Regions from separate parts of the Pseudomonas sp. F-14 TE3623 genome, predicted to be linked through region 2. Evidence: predicted binding sites of a transcription regulator. Region 2 holds the regulator's gene; each other region holds the start of a gene.
The links. The regulator FliA, encoded in region 2, starts transcription of late flagellar genes. The targets are predictions, from matches to a motif close to CTAAAGTTTNNNNNNNNNNNGCCGNTAA.
Positions count from the first base shown of each region.

Region 1: the regulator FliA is predicted to act here: its motif matches at 1,574-1,601, upstream of AB7M29_RS03920 (methyl-accepting chemotaxis protein).
Region 3: the regulator FliA is predicted to act here: its motif matches at 2,446-2,473, upstream of flgM (flagellar biosynthesis anti-sigma factor FlgM).

Region 1 covers NZ_JBRJHM010000001.1:838,459-844,810, reverse strand. Annotated here, with positions in the region: gene AB7M29_RS03920 (methyl-accepting chemotaxis protein) at 1-1,456, opposite strand, end outside; gene AB7M29_RS03915 (sigma-70 family RNA polymerase sigma factor) at 1,759-2,259, shown strand; gene AB7M29_RS03910 (FecR domain-containing protein) at 2,259-3,272, shown strand; gene AB7M29_RS03905 (TonB-dependent siderophore receptor) at 3,360-5,861, shown strand; gene AB7M29_RS03900 (PepSY-associated TM helix domain-containing protein) at 5,932-6,352, shown strand, end outside.
Region 2 covers NZ_JBRJHM010000001.1:2,542,135-2,548,486, forward strand. Annotated here, with positions in the region: gene flhA (flagellar biosynthesis protein FlhA) at 1-391, shown strand, start outside; gene flhF (flagellar biosynthesis protein FlhF) at 403-1,728, shown strand; gene fleN (flagellar synthesis regulator FleN) at 1,845-2,675, shown strand; gene fliA (RNA polymerase sigma factor FliA) at 2,672-3,412, shown strand; gene AB7M29_RS11575 (chemotaxis response regulator CheY) at 3,581-3,952, shown strand; gene AB7M29_RS11580 (protein phosphatase CheZ) at 3,983-4,771, shown strand; gene AB7M29_RS11585 (chemotaxis protein CheA) at 4,825-6,352, shown strand, end outside.
Region 3 covers NZ_JBRJHM010000001.1:2,384,297-2,390,648, reverse strand. Annotated here, with positions in the region: gene cheR (protein-glutamate O-methyltransferase CheR) at 1-521, opposite strand, end outside; gene AB7M29_RS10825 (chemotaxis protein CheV) at 568-1,500, opposite strand; gene flgA (flagellar basal body P-ring formation chaperone FlgA) at 1,582-2,343, shown strand; gene flgM (flagellar biosynthesis anti-sigma factor FlgM) at 2,510-2,836, shown strand; gene AB7M29_RS10810 (flagella synthesis protein FlgN) at 2,885-3,352, shown strand; gene AB7M29_RS10805 (flagellar brake protein) at 3,441-4,187, shown strand; gene AB7M29_RS10800 (MFS transporter) at 4,251-5,639, opposite strand; gene AB7M29_RS10795 (glutamine synthetase family protein) at 5,711-6,352, opposite strand, start outside.

The sequences.
Region 1 (6,352 bases), 1.7 Mb from region 2:
CACCGGCACGAGCCGCTTCGATGGCCGCGTTGAGCGCCAGCAAGTTGGTCTGCTGGGAGATACCTTTGATCACATCGAGAATGTGACCGATGTTGTCGGTGCTCGCGTTCAGGGTTTCGATCTGCGTGCAGGACAGGCTGATTTTTTGCGACAGCTCAGTCATGGCCAGGATGGTTTTTTCCACCACCTGACGACCGTCATCGGCCTGCTCGCTCGCGCCGCTGGCGTGTTGCGAAGCATCGGCGGCGTTGCGGGCGATTTCCTGGGTAGCAGCGCCCAATTGGTTGATCGCCGCGGCCACGCTGTTGGTGCGGGCGCTTTGTTCGTCGGAGCCAATGATCGAAGCATTGGACGATGCCATCACCCGTTGCGACAGGTCATGCACCTGACGGGTCGCCGAGGAGACTTCGGAAATCGACGCGTGAATCCGCTCCACGAATTGGTTGAAGGAGCCGCCCAACTCGCCGAACTCATCTTTGCTTTCTACGACCAGACGACGGGTCAGGTCGCCCTCACCCTGAGCGATGTCCTGCATCGCTCGACCCATCGTGGTCAGCGGACGCATCAGCACGCTGATCAACAGACTCAGCAGCACTGCAATGGCGGTCACGGCGATGAACATCGCGATCAGCGCCGAGGTGCGGAATTGGCTCAGTGGTGCGTAGGCCTTGGCCTTGTCGATCGACAGACCGACGTACCACTCGGCATTCGGCAAACCACTCACCGGCGTGAACGAGAGGATGCGGTCCTGCTTGTTCAGTTCTACTTCCTGATTGCCTTTCCCGATACGGACACTGGAACCCGGATAGATGTCTTTCAGGTTCTTCATCACTTGGTCCTTGTCCGGGCTGACGATCACCTGACCGTCGGCGCTGACGAGGAACGCGTGACCGATGCCACCGAATTCCACCGAGTTGATGATCTTCACCAGGGTTTCCAGACTCAGGTCGCCGCCGACAACGCCCAACAGTTCGCCTTGCTTCTTCACCGGCATAGCGATGGTCACCACCAACCCGCCGACCGCAGCCATGTAAGGCGGGGTCAGCATGGTCTTGTCGGCGACCACGGCTTGTTTGTACCAAGGGCGCTGACGCGGATCGTAGCCGTCCGGCATCTTCGCGTCAGGGCGCTGGGTGAACACACCATTGGCCTGCCCGACGTAGGTGAACTGGAAGTTGGAAGTGAGGGCGGGTTGATCGACCAGCCCCGGAAAATCGGCATTGGCGCCTTGATGAGCGACGTTCTGCGCGAGGTTTTCCAGGACCAGCACGCGGCCGCTCATCCAGTTCTGCACGCTGCTGGCGGTCAGCTCTCCGGCTTGCTCAACGGAAGACTCGAGGTTCTGTCGGATGGTGTTTCGCTGCAGATAGTCGTTGTACAAAGTGAACAACGCAAAAGCCAACACCACGACGCCTGAAGCGGCCAGCAGAATTTTATGGCTGAACTTGAGATTCATTTCATGGGACTTCTTATGCAAAAAGTGGGGATGCGTTCCGGGTTGCAACATTCCATGTAACAGCGCAGACGGCATTCTGGAGCCGCTCTACTTTGGTGCACGCATGTCTCACCAAGGCTGTCGGCACGAGTGGGAGAAATCTTAGGGATTTGTACGAAACCCGTCAGATACCCGCCGAACGGCATGCTAGAACGCCCGAGTAGCAGTGTTTGCTGACGATTGCTCGAACGGCAGTTGCAAATTTTTCGACCCTTGATGACAATGCGACTAATTATCATTTGTGACGTCGGGCTGTCGCGTTCATGTCTTCACCTGAGTTTGCAGTACAGGCGCTTTACAGCAGTCATCACGGGTGGCTCAACACGTGGCTGCGCGCGCGATTGGGCAATGCGGCCGATGCGGCGGATCTGGCTCAGGATACGTTCGTCCGTCTGCTGCAAAGAACCGAACGCCTGGAGCTCAAGGCCCCCCGCGCCTTTCTGCGAACCATCGCTCGCGGTCTGGTGATCGACCACTGGCGCCGTGAGGAAATCGAGCGCGCGTACCTGGAAACCATTGCCCATTTGCCCGAGGCCGAAACCCCGAGCGCCGAGGCACGGGCATTGGTGCTCGAATTGCTGGAAAGCATCGCCCGCATGCTTGAAGGCCTGAAGCCGAAAGTGCGTCAGGCATTTCTGCTGGCCCAGTGCGAAGGACTTACCCACAAGCAGATCGCAGAACACATGGGATTATCCCTACGCTCAGTGGAACGCTATGTGGCCGACGCGCTATATCACTGTTACGTGCTGCGGTATGAAGCGTGATGCCTGTGGATAACTCAGCGCTGAACCGTCGCGGCGAGTCACATCAGCAGGTGGTTAAACAAGCTATCCATTGGTTACTGCGTCTGCGCAACAACGCGACCAATTCCAGACTGCGCCAGCAGTGCCACGTCTGGCGAGCGGAACACCGTGAGCACGAACTGGCCTGGCAACGGGTGCAGTCCCTGCAAGCCGAGTTGAGCAGTAATCTGCGCGCGGTGCCCGGCGCCCAAGTCGCTTTCAACACTTTGGAAAACAGCGCACAGGGATTGGGGCGGCGTCAGGCATTGAAGCTGCTATCGGGCGCATTGCTAATGGGTTCAGCGGCGTGGTTGGGCAAGGATACGATCGGCTGGCAGCAGTGGACCGCCGACTTCGCCACCGCCACGGGCGAGCGACGCGGTTTCCAGTTACCGGATGGCACGCGCCTGGAACTCAACACCGCCAGCGCGGTGGATCTGGACTACACCGCGCAGCAGCGCTTGATCAAACTGACTCGCGGCGAAATCATCGTGACGTGCGGTGGGGCAAGTGAAGGGGTTTCGTTTGATCGACCGTTGCGGGTGCAAAGCCGTCATGGCGTGTTCGAAAGTGTGGCGGCGCGCTTCATCGTTCGTCAGGACACCGACTGCACGCGGCTGAGCGTCACCAGCGGCACGGTCGCGATCCATTCGCCACGGGCGGCTGATGGCCTGCCGATTCAGGTGCAGGCCGGGCAGAGTTATCTGATCGATCGCAGTCGCGCGCAGTTGGCACCGCCTCAAAACATGGATGCCGGCGCCTGGGTGGACGGCCTGATCGTCACCCGAAACATGCGCCTCGGGGATTTCATTAATGAAGTCGGGCGTTACCGGCCCGGTTACCTGACCTGCGCGGCGGACATTGCCCACTTGCGGCTGTCCGGGGTTTTCCGCCTCGAAGATACCGACAAACTGCTGGCTATCCTGCCGCACACCCTGCCGGTGCAACTGCGCTATCGCACTCGCTATTGGGTGACGCTGGAGCAACAGGCCTGAATTATTTTTGGCGGGTTTTCCGAACAAGTCCGGCTTAGTCAGTAAGCACTTCAACTCTGCCTTCAGCGACTTCCTACGGAACCTACAATGACTGTGCGCGCCATCAGTAAGAACCCTCTCCATTTCGCCGCGGAATCAGGCGTATTGCGCCACGCCATCCGCGCGGCGCTGTTCTCGACCGCATTGAGTGTCGGCCTGCTGCCGACACTTGGCGTTGCAGCCCAGGGCAGCGAAGTCACTAGTCACCGCTACAACATCGCCGCCGGCCCCTTGAGCGATGTGCTCAATCAATTCGCGCGTCAGGCGGGCATCACGCTGTCGACGACTCCAGCTCAAACTCAGGGCCTTCAATCGCCGGGATTACAGGGCGACTATTCGGCGGATCAGGCGTTGAGCCATTTGCTCAACGGCACAGGGCTTGTGGCCGTCAGTCAGGATGGCAGCAGCTATGTGCTGCGGCCGGTCGCTGAAACCGAAGCCCTGGCGCTACCCACCACCGACATCAAAGGCTTCGCCCTGGGCAATGCGCTGGGCAGCATGGATGGCTACAACGCAACGCACAGCCAGATCGCCACCAAGACCAGTACCGCGCTGCTGGAAACCTCACAAAGCGTGTCCGTGGTGACCCGCGAGCAAATGGACGACCAAGGCTCGCAAACCGTGTCCCAGGCAATGCGCTACACCCCGGGCGTGCTGACCAACCCTTACGGCGCAACCCACCGGTATGACTACGTGGCGATGCGCGGTTTCAACGACGGCTCGGTGGATAATATCTATCTCGACGGCCTCAAATCCATGGGCGACAGCGGCACCTACAGCACCATGCAGGTGGACCCGTACTTCCTCGAACGAGTCGATATTCTCAAAGGGCCATCGTCGGTGCTCTACGGTCGTAGCTCGCCGGGTGGGCTGGTGGCGTTGACCAGCAAGAAACCGTTGTATGAGCCCTATCATCAGGTTCAAGCCACGGTGGGCACGCAAGGCCAGCGCGGCATGGGTTTCGACTTCAGCGGGCCGGTGGATGATGACAAGCGTATTGCCTATCGGCTGACAGGGTTGGCGGATCAGTCTGACACACAGTTCGACCACAATAAGGAAAAGCGCTTCGCCTTGGCGCCGACGGTGAGCATCGACCTCACCGAAGATACCTCACTGACGCTGCAAGCCTATCTGCAACACGATCCCGACGGCGGCTATCACGGCGGCGTCCCGGCCGATGGCACGATCCATCAGCGCAATGGCAATCGGATCTCTCCAAACTTCTTCGAAGGTGAGCCGGGCATTGATGGTTTCCAGCGTGATCAACAGTCCTTCGGTTATCAGTTCGAACACCGCTTCAACGACGTCTTTACCGCGCGGCAGAACTTCCGCTATCTGGACTCCAAGGTGAAGATCGATCAGGTTTACGCGTATGGCTGGACCACCCCCACCAGTAACGAGTTGAACCGCTACTACACCGGCGGCGACGAAAAGCTCCACGCCTTTATCGTCGATAACATGCTGCAAGCCGAGTTCTTCACCGGCGCAACCAAACACACCGTGCTGATGGGCGCGGACTACCAACGACGCAAAACGGTGGTCGACTGGACCAGTGGCGGTCTTGCGCCGATCGATGCGTTCAATCCGGTGTACGGCAATTCGGCCATCGACTTCTACAGCCCGACCAGCTATCTGCGTCGCTTGGAACAGACCGGCATCTACCTGCAAGACCTGATCGAGATGGATAAGTGGCGCTTCTCTTTGGGTCTGCGTCAGGACTGGGTTGAAACCTCCGATGAAAATCGACTGGCTGAAGCGGGACGCCCTGTGGGCACGGAAATCAGTGACAAACGCACCAAGCTGACGGGCCGAGCCGGGGCGTTGTACCTGTTCGATAACGGCATCGCGCCGTACATCAGTTATTCCGAGTCGTTCAACCCGAACTCCTACGCGGACAGCGCCGGCAATCCTCTGGCACCAACCGATGGCACCCAGTGGGAAGTGGGCCTGAAATACCAGCCGCCGGGCACCGATAACTTGTTCACGGCATCGCTGTTCCGCATCGATCAGGAAAACCTGGCGACCAAACTGCCGCAGGAAAACTTCTATCGCGCTGTCGGCGCCGTCCGCTCCCAAGGTCTGGAACTGGAAGCGCACATGCAGCTGACCGATAACCTGAAAGTCCTCGGCAGCTACACCTTCACCGACATCGAGTATTCGAAGTCGATGATCAGTACGTTGAGCACCGACACCGACGTGATCGAAAACAAGGGCAACTCGCCGACACAGGCGCCACGTCATATGGCCTCGGTCTGGGCGGACTACAAATTCGACAGCGCAGCGCTTGATGGCCTGCGTCTGGGCGGCGGCGTGCGTTATGTCGGTTACAGCTGGGCCGATGCGGAAAACACCCTGAAGGTGCCGTCCTACACGCTGTTCGATGCGTCTGTCGGCTATGACCTGGGCAAGGTGGGTTTGAAGGGCGTGGACGTACGTCTGAATGCGAACAACCTGACCAACGAGTCCTACGTGGCCTCCTGTGCCAGCCTGAACTTCTGCTACTTGGGTGAAGAGCGCAACGTCGCCGCTACCGTGAGCTACCAGTTCTAACGACTCGTTATCCAAAAAAGCCAGCCCCTGAATCCTGGGGCTGGCTTTGTCGTCTCTGCAGGAAAATTCCATGCGTGCATTTCTGGTTTTACTTCATCGCTACATCGGTTTGGCGACCGCATTGTTTCTGCTGATGGCGGGGCTTACGGGCAGCATTCTGGCGTTCAATCATGAGCTGGATGAGTGGCTCAATCCGGAGTTCTATTCAGCGTCTGCCGACGGCCAACGTTTGCCGCCCGGCACGTTGGTCGACAAGCTGCAAGCGGAGCATCCGAGGCTGCAAGTCTGGTACATGGAGTACCCGTCAGAACCGGCTCATACCGCATTGCTCGCTGCGGTGCCACGCAATGACCCTGCGACCGGAAAACCTTTTGCCGAGCCCAATCAGGTGTTCTATCTGGATCCGGTCAATGGCGAGCAGATGGGGCAGCGGTACTGGGGGGAATGCTGTTTTCAGCGGGAGAACTTCATCCCGTTCATTCTGGAGTTCC
Region 2 (6,352 bases):
TGCCGCTTTGGTGGCCGCGGTGCGCGTCGGCGTATCCCGTGCAATCGTGCAAAGCATTGTAGGTACTGAGTCGGAGCTGCCTGTGATCACCTTGGAGCCAAGGTTGGAACAAATATTGCTCAATAGTCTTCAGAAGGCAGGACAAGGCTCGGAAGAGGGTGTTCTGCTGGAGCCAAGCATGGCAGAGAAACTGCAACGCTCGTTGATCGAAGCGGCGCAGCGTCAGGAAATGCAAGGTCAACCGGTGATTCTGCTGGTGGCCGGTCCGGTTCGCGCGATGCTCTCGCGATTTGGCCGACTGGCAGTCCCGGGTTTGCATGTGTTGGCTTACCAGGAAATCCCTGACAACAAGCAAGTGACCATCGTTGCGACAGTAGGGCCCAACGGCTGAGGTAGTGGTTTATGCAAGTTAAGCGTTTTTTCGCCGCCGATATGCGTCAGGCCATGAAACTGGTTCGTGATGAGCTGGGCGCCGATGCCGCCATCATTGGCAATCGCCGGATCGCCGGCGGTGTCGAGCTAACGGCTGCCCTGGATTACAAATTGTCGGCGCTGGCCCCGCGTGTTCCGAATATGGAACTCGAGGACGAGCTGCGCAAGACCCAGTCGCGGATCGTCACCGCCCAGGCCGAATTGAGCCTGCGTAGCGATGGCGAGAGCGACAAAGCCACCAATCGCCAATTGTTCGCCGGCCTGCCATTGACCGCCGCCGAGCCGCTGATCGAACCGACATTGGCCGAACCTCGGCGCCTGGCACCTGCGCCTGTCGCAGCGACCGGCGTCGACCCGCGTGCATTCGACTCGATGCGTTTCGAACTCAACAGCCTGCGTGAACTGATGGAAGTTCAACTCGGCTCGCTGGCCTGGAATCAATTGCAAGGCAGCCGTCCAGCCCAGGCCAACCTCTGGCGTCGCTTGCAACGCATCGGCCTGTCCGGCCCGTTGTCGCGCGATCTGCTGGCACTGATTACCGATATTGAAGAACCCCGTCAGGCCTGGCGCATGTTGCTCGCGCACCTGGCACGGATGATTGCCACCCCGGAAGTCGAGCCATTGGAAGAGGGCGGTGTGATTGCCATGGTCGGCCCAGCCGGTATGGGCAAGACCACCACGCTGGCCAAACTCGCCGCGCGTTATGTGCTCAAGTACGGCGCGCAAAACATCGCGCTGGTGAGCATGGACAGCTACCGCATTGGTGCTCAGGAACAGCTCAAGACTCTGGGCCGCATCCTCAATGTGTCAGTGACTCATGTCGACCCGGGCCAATCGCTGGTGCAGGCGCTGGAGCCTTTGCTGCGCAAACGCGTGGTGCTGATCGATACCGCCGGCCTGCAGGCCAGCGATCCGGCACTGCGCATGCAGCTCGAAAGCCTGGCCGGACGCGGCATCAAATCAAAAAATTATCTGGTCTTGGCAACCACTAGCCAGAAACAGGTTCTAACCGCTGCTTATCACAGTTACAAACGTTGCGGCCTTGCCGGCTGCATCCTGACTAAACTGGATGAAACGGCAAGCTTGGGCGAGGTGTTGAGCCTGGCCATCAGTCATGAACTGCCGGTGGCTTACCTGACCGATGGCCCGCGGATCCCGGATGATTTGCATCTGCCGCGTCGTCATCAGTTGGTCAGTCGCGCCGTTAGCGTGCAAATGCAGGAAGAACCCAGCGAAGAAGCCATGGCTGACATGTTCGCTGACCTTTACCACAGTCCGACCAAGCGGGTTGGCTGAGGTATTAATGAACAGTTTTTGTACCTACATCGATGGTCTGCCATGCATTGTTCAGTTTGTGAACGCGCAGCCAGTAATGTGGCCTCCGTCTAAGTAAGACAAGGTAAAGAAATAACATGGGCAGCATGCATCCCGTACAGGTGATCGCGGTGACCGGCGGCAAAGGTGGCGTCGGGAAGACTAACGTGTCAGTGAACTTGTCCCTGGCTCTAGCTGAGCTCGGCCGGCGCGTCATGCTGCTGGATGCCGATCTGGGGCTGGCGAACGTCGACGTCCTGCTGGGGCTGACACCCAAACGTACCCTGGCCGACGTGATCGAAGGCCGCTGTGAGCTGCGTGACGTGCTGTTGCAGGGGCCTGGCGGGATCCGCATCGTCCCGGCTGCGTCCGGCACCCAGAGCATGGTTCATCTGAGCCCGGCCCAGCATGCCGGCCTGATCCAGGCCTTCAGCGACATCGGCGACAACCTCGACGTATTGGTGATCGACACCGCTGCGGGCATTGGAGATTCGGTAGTCAGTTTCGTCCGCGCAGCGCAAGAAGTCTTGCTGGTGGTGTGCGACGAGCCGACCTCCATCACTGACGCCTACGCGCTGATCAAACTGCTTAACCGCGACTACGGCATGAATCGTTTCCGCGTCCTGGCCAACATGGCGCAGAGCCCGCAGGAAGGCCGCAACCTGTTCGCCAAGTTGACCAAGGTCACGGATCGTTTCCTCGACGTCGCCTTGCAATACGTCGGTGCGGTGCCTTACGACGAAAGCGTGCGCAAGGCCGTGCAGAAGCAGCGTGCCGTCTACGAAGCCTTCCCGCGCTCCAAGTGCGCCCTGGCGTTCAAGGCCATTGCGCAGAAGGTCGATACCTGGCCACTGCCGGCCAACCCTCGCGGGCATCTGGAGTTTTTCGTCGAGCGCCTCGTGCAACAAACGGCAGGACCCGTCCTATGACAGCCAGTGGCTACAACCTCTACAAGAAGTCGGCACGTGACGCGCAGTACGAGCTGATCGAGCGTTACGCGCCACTGGTCAAACGCATTGCCTACCACTTGCTGGCGCGTTTGCCGGCCAGTGTCCAGGTCGAAGACTTGATCCAGGCCGGGATGATCGGCCTGCTTGAAGTATCAACCAAATACGACGCCAGCAAAGGCGCGAGTTTCGAGACGTACGCGGGCATTCGAATCCGCGGCGCGATGCTCGATGAAGTGCGCAAGGGGGACTGGGCGCCACGTTCGGTTCACCGCAATACCCGCATGGTCAGCGACGCGATTCGCTCGATTGAAGCTAAAACCGGCCGTGACGCTAAAGATCACGAAGTTGCGGCCGAACTCCAATTGAGTCTCGACGATTATTACGGGATTTTGAACGACACCCTGGGCAGCCGGTTATTCAGTTTCGACGATCTGTTGCAGGACGGCGAACACGAAGGGCTGCACGAGGATGGCGCCAGTGCTCATCTCGAGCCGTCACGCGATCTGGAAGATGAACGCTTCCAGGCGGCGCTGGCGGACGCGATTGCCAATTTGCCGGAGCGTGAGCGACTGGTGTTGGCGCTGTACTACGACGAAGAGTTGAATCTCAAGGAAATCGGTGAGGTCCTGGGGGTCAGCGAATCGCGGGTCAGCCAGTTACACAGCCAGTGCGCGGCCCGTTTGCGGGGGCGTTTGGGGGAGTGGCGAGCGCGCTGACAGGCAGTGTGGGGACACTGCGAACGAGGTTGGTACGGCATTTTGCTGCACCCGTCACGGCCCGTTGTAATCCATACAACTGTTGAGTGTTACGCCGAATTGATTGAACGGCGCGTTCAGGTGCTGCGCGCGTTTTAAGACTGCTTGGAGGTCGAATTGGACAAGAATATGAAAATCCTCATCGTTGATGACTTCTCAACGATGCGGCGGATCATAAAAAACCTGTTGCGTGACCTTGGGTTCACCAACACGGTCGAGGCGGATGACGGTATTACCGCGATTCCGGTCCTCAACAGCGGGAGCATCGACTTTCTGGTAACGGACTGGAACATGCCCGGCATGACCGGTATTGATCTGCTGCGCCACGTGCGTGCCGATGAAAAACTCAAACACCTGCCGGTGTTGATGGTCACGGCCGAAGCCAAGCGCGAGCAAATCATCGAAGCCGCTCAGGCGGGTGTGAACGGCTATGTGGTCAAGCCATTCACGGCTCAAGCGTTGAAAGACAAGATTGAAAAGATCTTCGAACGCATCGGTTGATGTGCAAAGCCAGTCCGTCACGGGGGAGCTATGGAGCATAACGAATCTTCACAGGGCGATTTTGAGTCGACCCTGAAAAAACACGCGGTCGAACTGGTCGAAAGCCTTGAAAAAGGCAGGTTCGGCGACGCTGTGCAACTGATCCATGAGCTCAACCAGACCCGTGACCGCGGCCTGTACCAGGAAGTGGGCAAGCTCACTCGCGAGCTGCATAGCGCGATCGTCAATTTTCAGATTGACCCGCACATGCCGCAAGCCGAGGAAGTGTCTCAGATTACGGATGCCACCGAGCGCCTGGGTTATGTGGTCAAGCTGACCGAGGCCGCGGCCAACCGCACCATGGACCTGGTGGAAAACGCCACGCCGCTGATCAACAGCCTGAGCGACGAAGCTCAGGCGCTGAGCACGGATTGGGGTCGGTTCATGCGCCGCGAAGTCGGGGCTGAAGAGTTCCGCGAACTGGCCCGGCGGGTTGACGGTTTCCTGACACGCAGCAGCGAAGACAACCGCGTCGTGTCGAGCAACCTCAACGACATTCTGCTGGCCCAGGATTACCAGGACCTCACCGGTCAGGTGATCAAGCGCGTGACCCAATTGGTCACCGACGTTGAAAGCAACCTGCTCAAGCTCGTGCTCATGGCCAGTCAGGTCGACCGCTTTGCGGGTATCGAACATGACCGTGAAGCGATGCTTGCTGAAAAAGATCCGCAAAAACATCTCTCTCAGGGTGAAGGTCCGCAGATTCATGCCGATAAAAGAGAAGACGTTGTGTCCGGTCAGGACGATGTGGACGATTTGTTATCCAGCCTAGGATTTTAGAGTTTTAGTATTTTAGGTTTTTTAGGTTTTTAGACCTCAGGAGCACCCCCTTAATGAGCTTCGGCGCCGATGAAGAGATCCTTCAGGATTTCCTGGTTGAGGCCGGCGAGATTCTAGAGCAACTGTCCGAACAGCTGGTCGAGCTTGAAAGCCGACCGGATGATGCGGATTTGCTCAATGCAATTTTTCGCGGTTTTCACACTGTAAAAGGGGGCGCCGGCTTCCTCCAGCTCAACGAGCTGGTGGAGTGCTGTCACATCGCCGAGAACGTGTTCGACATTCTGCGCAAGGGTGAACGACGCGTCGACTCGGAACTGATGGACGTGGTTCTCGAGGCACTGGACGCGGTGAACGGCATGTTCAGCGAAGTCCGCGAACGCAGCCCGATCACGGCTGCCACGCCTGAATTGCTTGCAGCGTTGGCCCGTTTGGCCGAGCCGCAAACCGCCGATGAAGCGGCACCTGTCGCTGAAGTGGTGCAGGCACCTGCCGCCGAAAGCGAATCAGGTGACATCACCGATAACGAATTCGAACAGCTGCTGGACTCGCTGAATGCCGTCAAGGCTCAGGCCGAGGCTCCCGTGGTTGCTTCGCCGCCTGCCGCCGATGCGGCGGCTAGCGACGAAATCACCGATGCCGAGTTCGAGTCGTTGCTCGATCAACTGCACGGCAAAGGCCAGTTCGCCCCCGATGCAGTGGTCGCGGCGCCCGCCGCACCGGCTGCCCCGAAAGCGGCAGGCGACAGCTCCGACATCACCGACGACGAGTTCGAAGCACTGCTCGATCAGCTGCACGGCAAAGGCAACTTTGCGGTCGATGCGCTGGAGTCGGCGATTGCTTCGGCCCCGGCCCCGGCTGCGCCAACTGCTAAAGCGGCCGGCAGCGATCTGATCTCGGATCATGAGTTCGAATCGCTGCTCGACGAATTGCATGGCAAGGGCAAGTTCACTGAAGTGGGCACCGGTTCTGTTGCTTCCGCGGTAGCAACCCCAGTCGTCAAGGCTGCGGCGCCGGCACCTGTTGCCAAAGCACCTGAACCACAAGCCCAAGCGCCCAAGCCTGCTGCGGCTGCTGCACCGGCTCCTGCCCGTGCCCCGGCTGCGCCGCCACCGGAAAAACCGGCCAGCGAAGCCGAGACCACGGTGCGGGTCGATACCGCGCGTCTCGACGAAATCATGAACATGGTCGGCGAGTTGGTACTGGTGCGTAACCGCCTGGTCCGTCTGGGCCTCAACAGCGGCGACGAAGCCATGTCCAAGGCCGTGTCGAACCTCGACGTGGTCACGGCCGACCTGCAAACCGCGGTCATGAAGACCCGGATGCAACCGATCAAGAAAGTTTTCGGGCGCTTCCCGCGTCTGGTTCGCGACCTGGCTCGCCAGCTCAAGAAAGAGATCAACCTGGAGCTGGTCGGCGAAGAAACCGACCTCGACAAGAACCTCGTCGAGGCCCTGGCCGACCCGCTGGTCCACTTGGTGCGTAACTCGGTCGACCACGGTATCGAAGAGCCGGCCGAGCGCGAAGCGATGGGTAAACCTCGCAGCGGCAAAGTGATCCTGTCCGCTGAACAGGAAGGCGACC
Region 3 (6,352 bases), 160 kb from region 2:
TGAAGGCGCTCGGGCGACAGACCGCGACCGATGGCCAGGCTGTCGTACTCGCCGGTCTTGCAGTTGGTCAGCATAGTGCCGGACAGGTCCGTGGCAACAATCTGCACGCCCATTTTCAACTGGCCCATGTTGACCCGCTCGAATTCATCGATGGACATCGACAGCGAATAGGGTTCCTGGCCCGACGAACACGCTGCCGACCAGATCCGCAGGCGCTGGCCGGGGGCTGCCTTGATCGCTTCGGGCAATACCTTGTTCTTCAAGACTTCAAACGGATAGGTGTCACGAAACCACAGGGTTTCGTTGGTGGTCATGGCATCCACTACCATCTCGCGCAAACCGCTGCGTGGCTGGGTCTGGATGCGCTGAACCAGCTCACCCAATGATTTGATGCCCTGCTGTTCCATCAGTTTGTTGAGACGGCTCGAGACCAGGTATTGCTTGTTTTCACCGAGCAAAATGCCACAGGCTTTTTCCAGGAATACCCGGAACTGTTCGAAATCCAAATTACCCGTAGACAAAGATGCCGCCTCTTAAATCGTGTTGACCGCCAGGGGCAAAAGGCCCCTAGCTGTTATCTGCTGCTTTGATCCGGTCGACTACCCGGGATGCCAGGTCATCAGGACGGAATTTGGCCAGGAAGTCATCGGCACCGACCTTCTTGACCATCGCCTGATTGAATACACCCGACAACGAAGTATGCAGGATGATATGCAGCTTTTGCATGCGCGGGTCGTTGCGGATTTCGGCCGTCAGGGTGTACCCGTCCATCTCCGGCATCTCGATGTCGGAGATCATCATCAGGAACTCGTCTTCCGGCTTCTTGCCCTCGTCGACCAGCTTGCGCAGGTAATCCAGCGCTTGCCGACCGTCGTTCAACGCCACCACTTCGACTCCGACCGTTTGCAGGCAACGGCTCACCTGCTTGCGCGCCACCGATGAGTCATCGACCGTCAGCACCCGCAAGGACAACGCCTTGTGCTGAGTCTCGACATCCACCACGCCCGACGAAATCGCTTCCGGCGTCGGCGCCACTTCCGCCAGCACCTTTTCGACGTCGATGATTTCAACTAGCTGATTGTCGACCCGAGTCACCGCCGTCAGGTAGTGATCGCGCCCGGTGCCCTTGGGTGGCGGATGAATCTCCTCCCAGTTCATGTTGACGATGCGCTCCACCGACCGAACCAGGAAACCCTGGGTCTTGGTGTTGTACTCCGTGATGATCACGAAGGGATTGCTTTGATCTTTCAGCGCTCCGGAACCGGTCGCCATCGCCAGATCCAGAATCGGAATGGTCGCCCCCCGAATATTCGCCACACCGCACACGACAGGACTGGACTTGGGCATCAGGGTCAGCTTGGGGCATTGCAGCACCTCGCGAACCTTGAACACGTTGATCCCATACAGCTGCTGGCCGTCAAGACGGAACAACAACAGCTCAAGGCGATTCTGCCCTACCAGTTGCGTGCGCTGGTTCACCGAATCCATTACACCAGCCATGCCCAGACTCCTACACCAACGCTAAGTGTGTTGCGACGCACATTCATCACTAAACGGCACGGCGCTTGCTTTTTAACTCTTATGAACACAGAACCGACATTTTTCCGACACCTGACACTAACCTGTCGCAGATTGCTCTGCGCAATGTCGGCCGCTTGCCTGTTCAACGCTGGCAGCCCTGCCCTTGCTGACGCGGTTACCTTGCCTGACATGCTTATCGGCGTCACTCAGGGCTTTCTTGAATTCACCGTAGAAGACTATCTGGCGACGAGTCAAACGCAAGGACGCTATGAGATCGAGGTCAACCAACTCGATCCGCGCCTGCGCATGCCCATGTGCGACAAGGAATTGACAGCCACCCTTGAGAGCCCGGCGAGGCCTCTGGGCCGGGTCACGGTCAAGGTTCGCTGCGAGGGCGCTTCCCCTTGGACAGTCTTCGTACCCGCTCAAGTACGGCTGTTTCGCGACATCGTGACCACCACCCGTCCGCTCAAACGAACAGGGATTATCGAACCGCAGGACGTGACCCTGCGCGAGCGCGATATCAGCTTGATAAATCAGGGTTTTCTGACCTCCGTCGATCAGGCGATCGGACAAAAACTTACCCGACCAATGGTCGCCGATCAGGTCATTACCCTGGTGCACCTCGAACAGGCGGAAGTGATTCGCAAGGGCGATCAGGTGGTGATTACCGCCCGCAGTGGTACGCTCAGTGTACGTATGCCGGGTGAAGCGCTGTCCAACGGCGGCATGAGCGAACAGATTCGCGTGAAAAACCTTAACTCCCAGCGGGTCATCAAGGCGCAAGTTACCGCGCCCGGCCAGGTGGAAGTGGCCATGTAAGGATCTCTGTTCGTGAAAAAATGGCGCGCTACTCGCCTGTTCCCTAAACTGTGCCGCATGCAGGACACGCGCTGGCGCATGCAAGCTCATTGATAAATGGGCCTAAAGTTTTCCGGGGGAGAGCCGAAAACATGGCAAGCGTCCAAATACCCAGAGGTTTTTTGTCATGGTCATCGATTTCAGTCGTTTAAACAGCTCCTCGTCACTTACGGGCAGTACACGTACCAGCGCTGCGAAGGAAACCGCCGAAGCCGGCCAATCCGCGCCGCTGAATACCCCGGCCGAACAGGCTGGTACCACCAAAAGCGGGGAGTCGGTACACCTCAGCAATGAGGCTCAGCAGTTGCAGAAGGTCACTGACAAGCTGCGCGATCAGCCTGCCGTCGACAAAGCCCGCGTGGCCGAGTTGAAAGCAGCGATTGCCGATGGCAGCTATAAAGTCGACAGCAACCGTGTAGCCAGCAAACTGCTCAACTTCGAAGCCCAGCGCTAGGCCACGGCCCGCGCCAGGCTTTTGGACGCTTAAAACCCAAGGCCAGCCATGCACGACACTAATTTACTGCAACTGATCATCGACGACTTTGCCCCGGCGCAACACCTGCTGGAGCTGCTGCAAACCGAGTCCCTCGCGCTGCACGGTCGCGACATGCCACTGCTTGAAGAGATTCTGGCGCAGAAACAGGCATTGATCATTTTGCTTGAGCAGCATGGCCGCAAGCGCAGTGAAATCCTCGCCAGCCTCAACCTGCCGCCCAATCGTCAGGGCCTGGAGCAACTTGCCAGCCATTCGAGCATTGGCGACCAGTTGCTAGCACAGAGCGACGTGCTGACCGACCTCCTGGCCCAGTGCCAGGCCGCCAACGTGAATAATGGCCAGTCGATTCTGGTGCAGCAGGCCGCCACGGCCAACCAGCTGAAAATCCTCACCGGCGGCGAGCCACCAGCGCTCTATGATGCCCGCGGTTCAACCTCCAAACTCGCAAAACCACGCCCGCTCAGTCAGGCTTGAGCCTTTCAATGAGCACGCTCTATCAAGACGCGAAACATGCTGGCAGAATGCTAGCCAGTAGTCATATTTGTCTGGAGATTGATGCCCCGTGTTCAATGCCTTAAACGCGGAAGATGCTCCGCAGCCACCCAAGGTGCTCACCACGCCCCTGGAAATCTCCGGCAATCTGCGTCAGCTGCAAGACAGCCATGACCCGCTGATCATCACGTTCCATGAGCGCAGCCAGCGCTTCCAGAGTTATCTGGTGGACATCGACCGTGACAGCAACATGATCGCCCTGGACGAAATGATCCCGCGCGACGGCGAACGCTTTTTGTTGGCCGGCGAGCCGTTCAAGGTCGAAGGCTTTCACGACGGTGTACGCATCGCCTGGGAAAGCAATGGCCCGCTGACCATCGACGAATCCGGCGATGGCCGTTGCTACCGTGGCGCGCTGCCCGATGAGGTGGTTTACCACCAGCGCCGCAATGCTTTCCGCGCTGCGTTGAAGCTGGCGCAATTGGTCAATGTCGATCTGGGGGGTGACAAACTCAAGTCGCCCGTCAGCGGCAAACTGCTAGACATCTCAGCCACCGGCTGCAAGTTACGCTTCGAGGGCGACATCACCGCCAGCCTGCAACTGGGCCAGGTCTACGACCGCTTCGTCGCCGCCCTGCCCTTCGGCAGCATGACGGCACCGGTCGAACTGCGTTACCTGCACTTCGAAGAGAAGATCAACACCACCTTCGCCGGCGTGCGTTTTCACAACATGAGCGGCCTGGTGCAGCGGCAGGTCGAGCGGTTCGTCTATCAGCTTCAGCGCGAAGCGCGGCGCTTCGATAAAGACGATTTCTGATTCGCCGCCCCTATAAAAAACGGGCAGTCCCTTGCGGTGACTGCCCGTTTTTTTATGCCTTGATCAAGGCCTCGCTTCGGTAAAGCTTTGCTCGCGCCCCGTGTCAGGGTCTTCTGATTCCGAGTCTGTTTCTGTTTCAACTTCTGATTCGGGCTCGGCATCCGGATTGAAATCAGCTTCCGGGTTGACCGGGTTCTGCATCTGATCCTGCACCACCTGCTCATCGACTCGCGGGTCAAGGCAAGCGACCAGTGGCGAACTCGACATACTGTCCGGCATGGCCACGTGATGCAGCGGAGCATCGTCTACCTGATGCAGGTTGGTGACCGCTTTCGGGCGGATTCGCCACACCAGCACCAGGGCGAAGAAGCTGAAGAAGGCATAGAGCATCTGACTGCCGAACAGCTTCATCAGCACCCCGGCCACCAGCGGCCCGATACTCGCGCCGACACCGTAGGTCACCAGTAGCATCGCCGTCAGCGACACCCGGCGATCACCCTCGACGTGGTCGTTGGAGAACGCCACCGCCAACGGGTACAGGCAGAACTGCACCAACGAACAGAAAAACCCGGCGATGAATAGCACCTCCAGCGGCACCTGCCGCATGATCGCCAGCGGCAATGCAGCCAGCGCCAGGCTAAACGCGAAGCAGCGGATCAACAGCGCCCGGTCATAGCGATCCGACAGCCAACCCAACGGCCACTGCACCACTAAGCCTGCAAAAATGCAGCTACCCATGAACAGACCGACCTGTTCGGTGGACAGCCCTTGCTGCGAGGCATACAGCGGCGCCAGACCGTAGAACGAACCGACGATCAAACCCGACCCCAACACCGTACTCAACGACTGCGGCACGCGCTTGATGAAGAACCGTGGCTCCATCGGCGCCGGGTGCAAAGGCGCCGGGTGAATCCGCCGCGTCAAGGCCACCGGCACCAGGCACAGGGCGAAGCACAGGGCAACCAGCATCAGCAGTTCCAGACCCAGGCCCGGGTGCATGACCAGAATCAGTTGACCCAGCACCAACCCCAAGTACGAGGCGATCATGTAACCGCTGAACACCACGCCACGCTGCTTGGCTTCTGCCTGCTCATTGAGCCAGCTTTCGATCACCATGTACTGGCACATCATGCCCAGGCCGACGATCACCCGCAGGAACAACCACGCGGGCAACCAGTCCACCAAGCCATGGCCCAGCACTGCCGCGCCAACGATCCCGGCGCAGGCTGAATAAGCTCGAATATGCCCGACCCGGGCAATCAGCCGGTGGCCGATCTTGCCGCCCAGCACCAGGCCGAAATAGTTGGCTGCCATCAACGCACCGACCCACAGGCTGTCGACGTTATCGGCCGCCAGGCGCAGGGCAAGGTAAGTACTCAACAGGCCCGAGCCGATCAACATCATCAGCGAGGCGAAATACAGCCCCCGAAAAGATTTCAAGATTTGGCGCATCGGCTTTCCGAGCGGCTCCTTGCAGTGAGTATCGGGCTATCGACAAACGATAGCCCGACGGCGACGGGTCGTCAGGCCTGGGCTGCTAGAACACGCCGTTCCCAGGGAGTAATTTCATCAAAGAAGCTGGTCAACTCCATGGTCTTCGAAGCGATGTAGCCTTCGATGAACTCCTTGCCGAACAGTTCCTTCGCCAATTGGCTACGTTTCAGACGTTCGAGAGCGGCATGCAAGGTACACGGCAACGAAAGATTATCCGGCACAACGAACTCACCCTGGATCGGCTCGCTCGGCTCCAGTTTGTTTTCGATGCCATACAACCCCGCGGCCAGGCTCGCGGCGATCGCCAGATACGGATTGGCATCGGCCCCCGGCAAGCGGTTTTCGACCCGACGAGCGACCGGTGAACTGGCCGGAATGCGCAGCCCGGCCGCGCGATTGTCGTGGGACCAGCAGGCATTGTTCGGCGATGCGAAAGGATGGCACAGGCGCTGATAGGAGTTCACGTTCGGCGCAAACAGCGCGGTGAAATCCGCCAGGCCGGCCTGCTGACCACCGATGAAATGACGGAAGGTCGCGGTCGGCTCGCCGGCCTTGTCGCTGAACACGTTACGCCCGGTGCCGATCTCCACGATGCTCTGGTGAATATGCATCGAACTGCCCGGTGTGTGGGCCAACGGCTTGGCCATGCAGACCACGGTCAGGCCATGCTT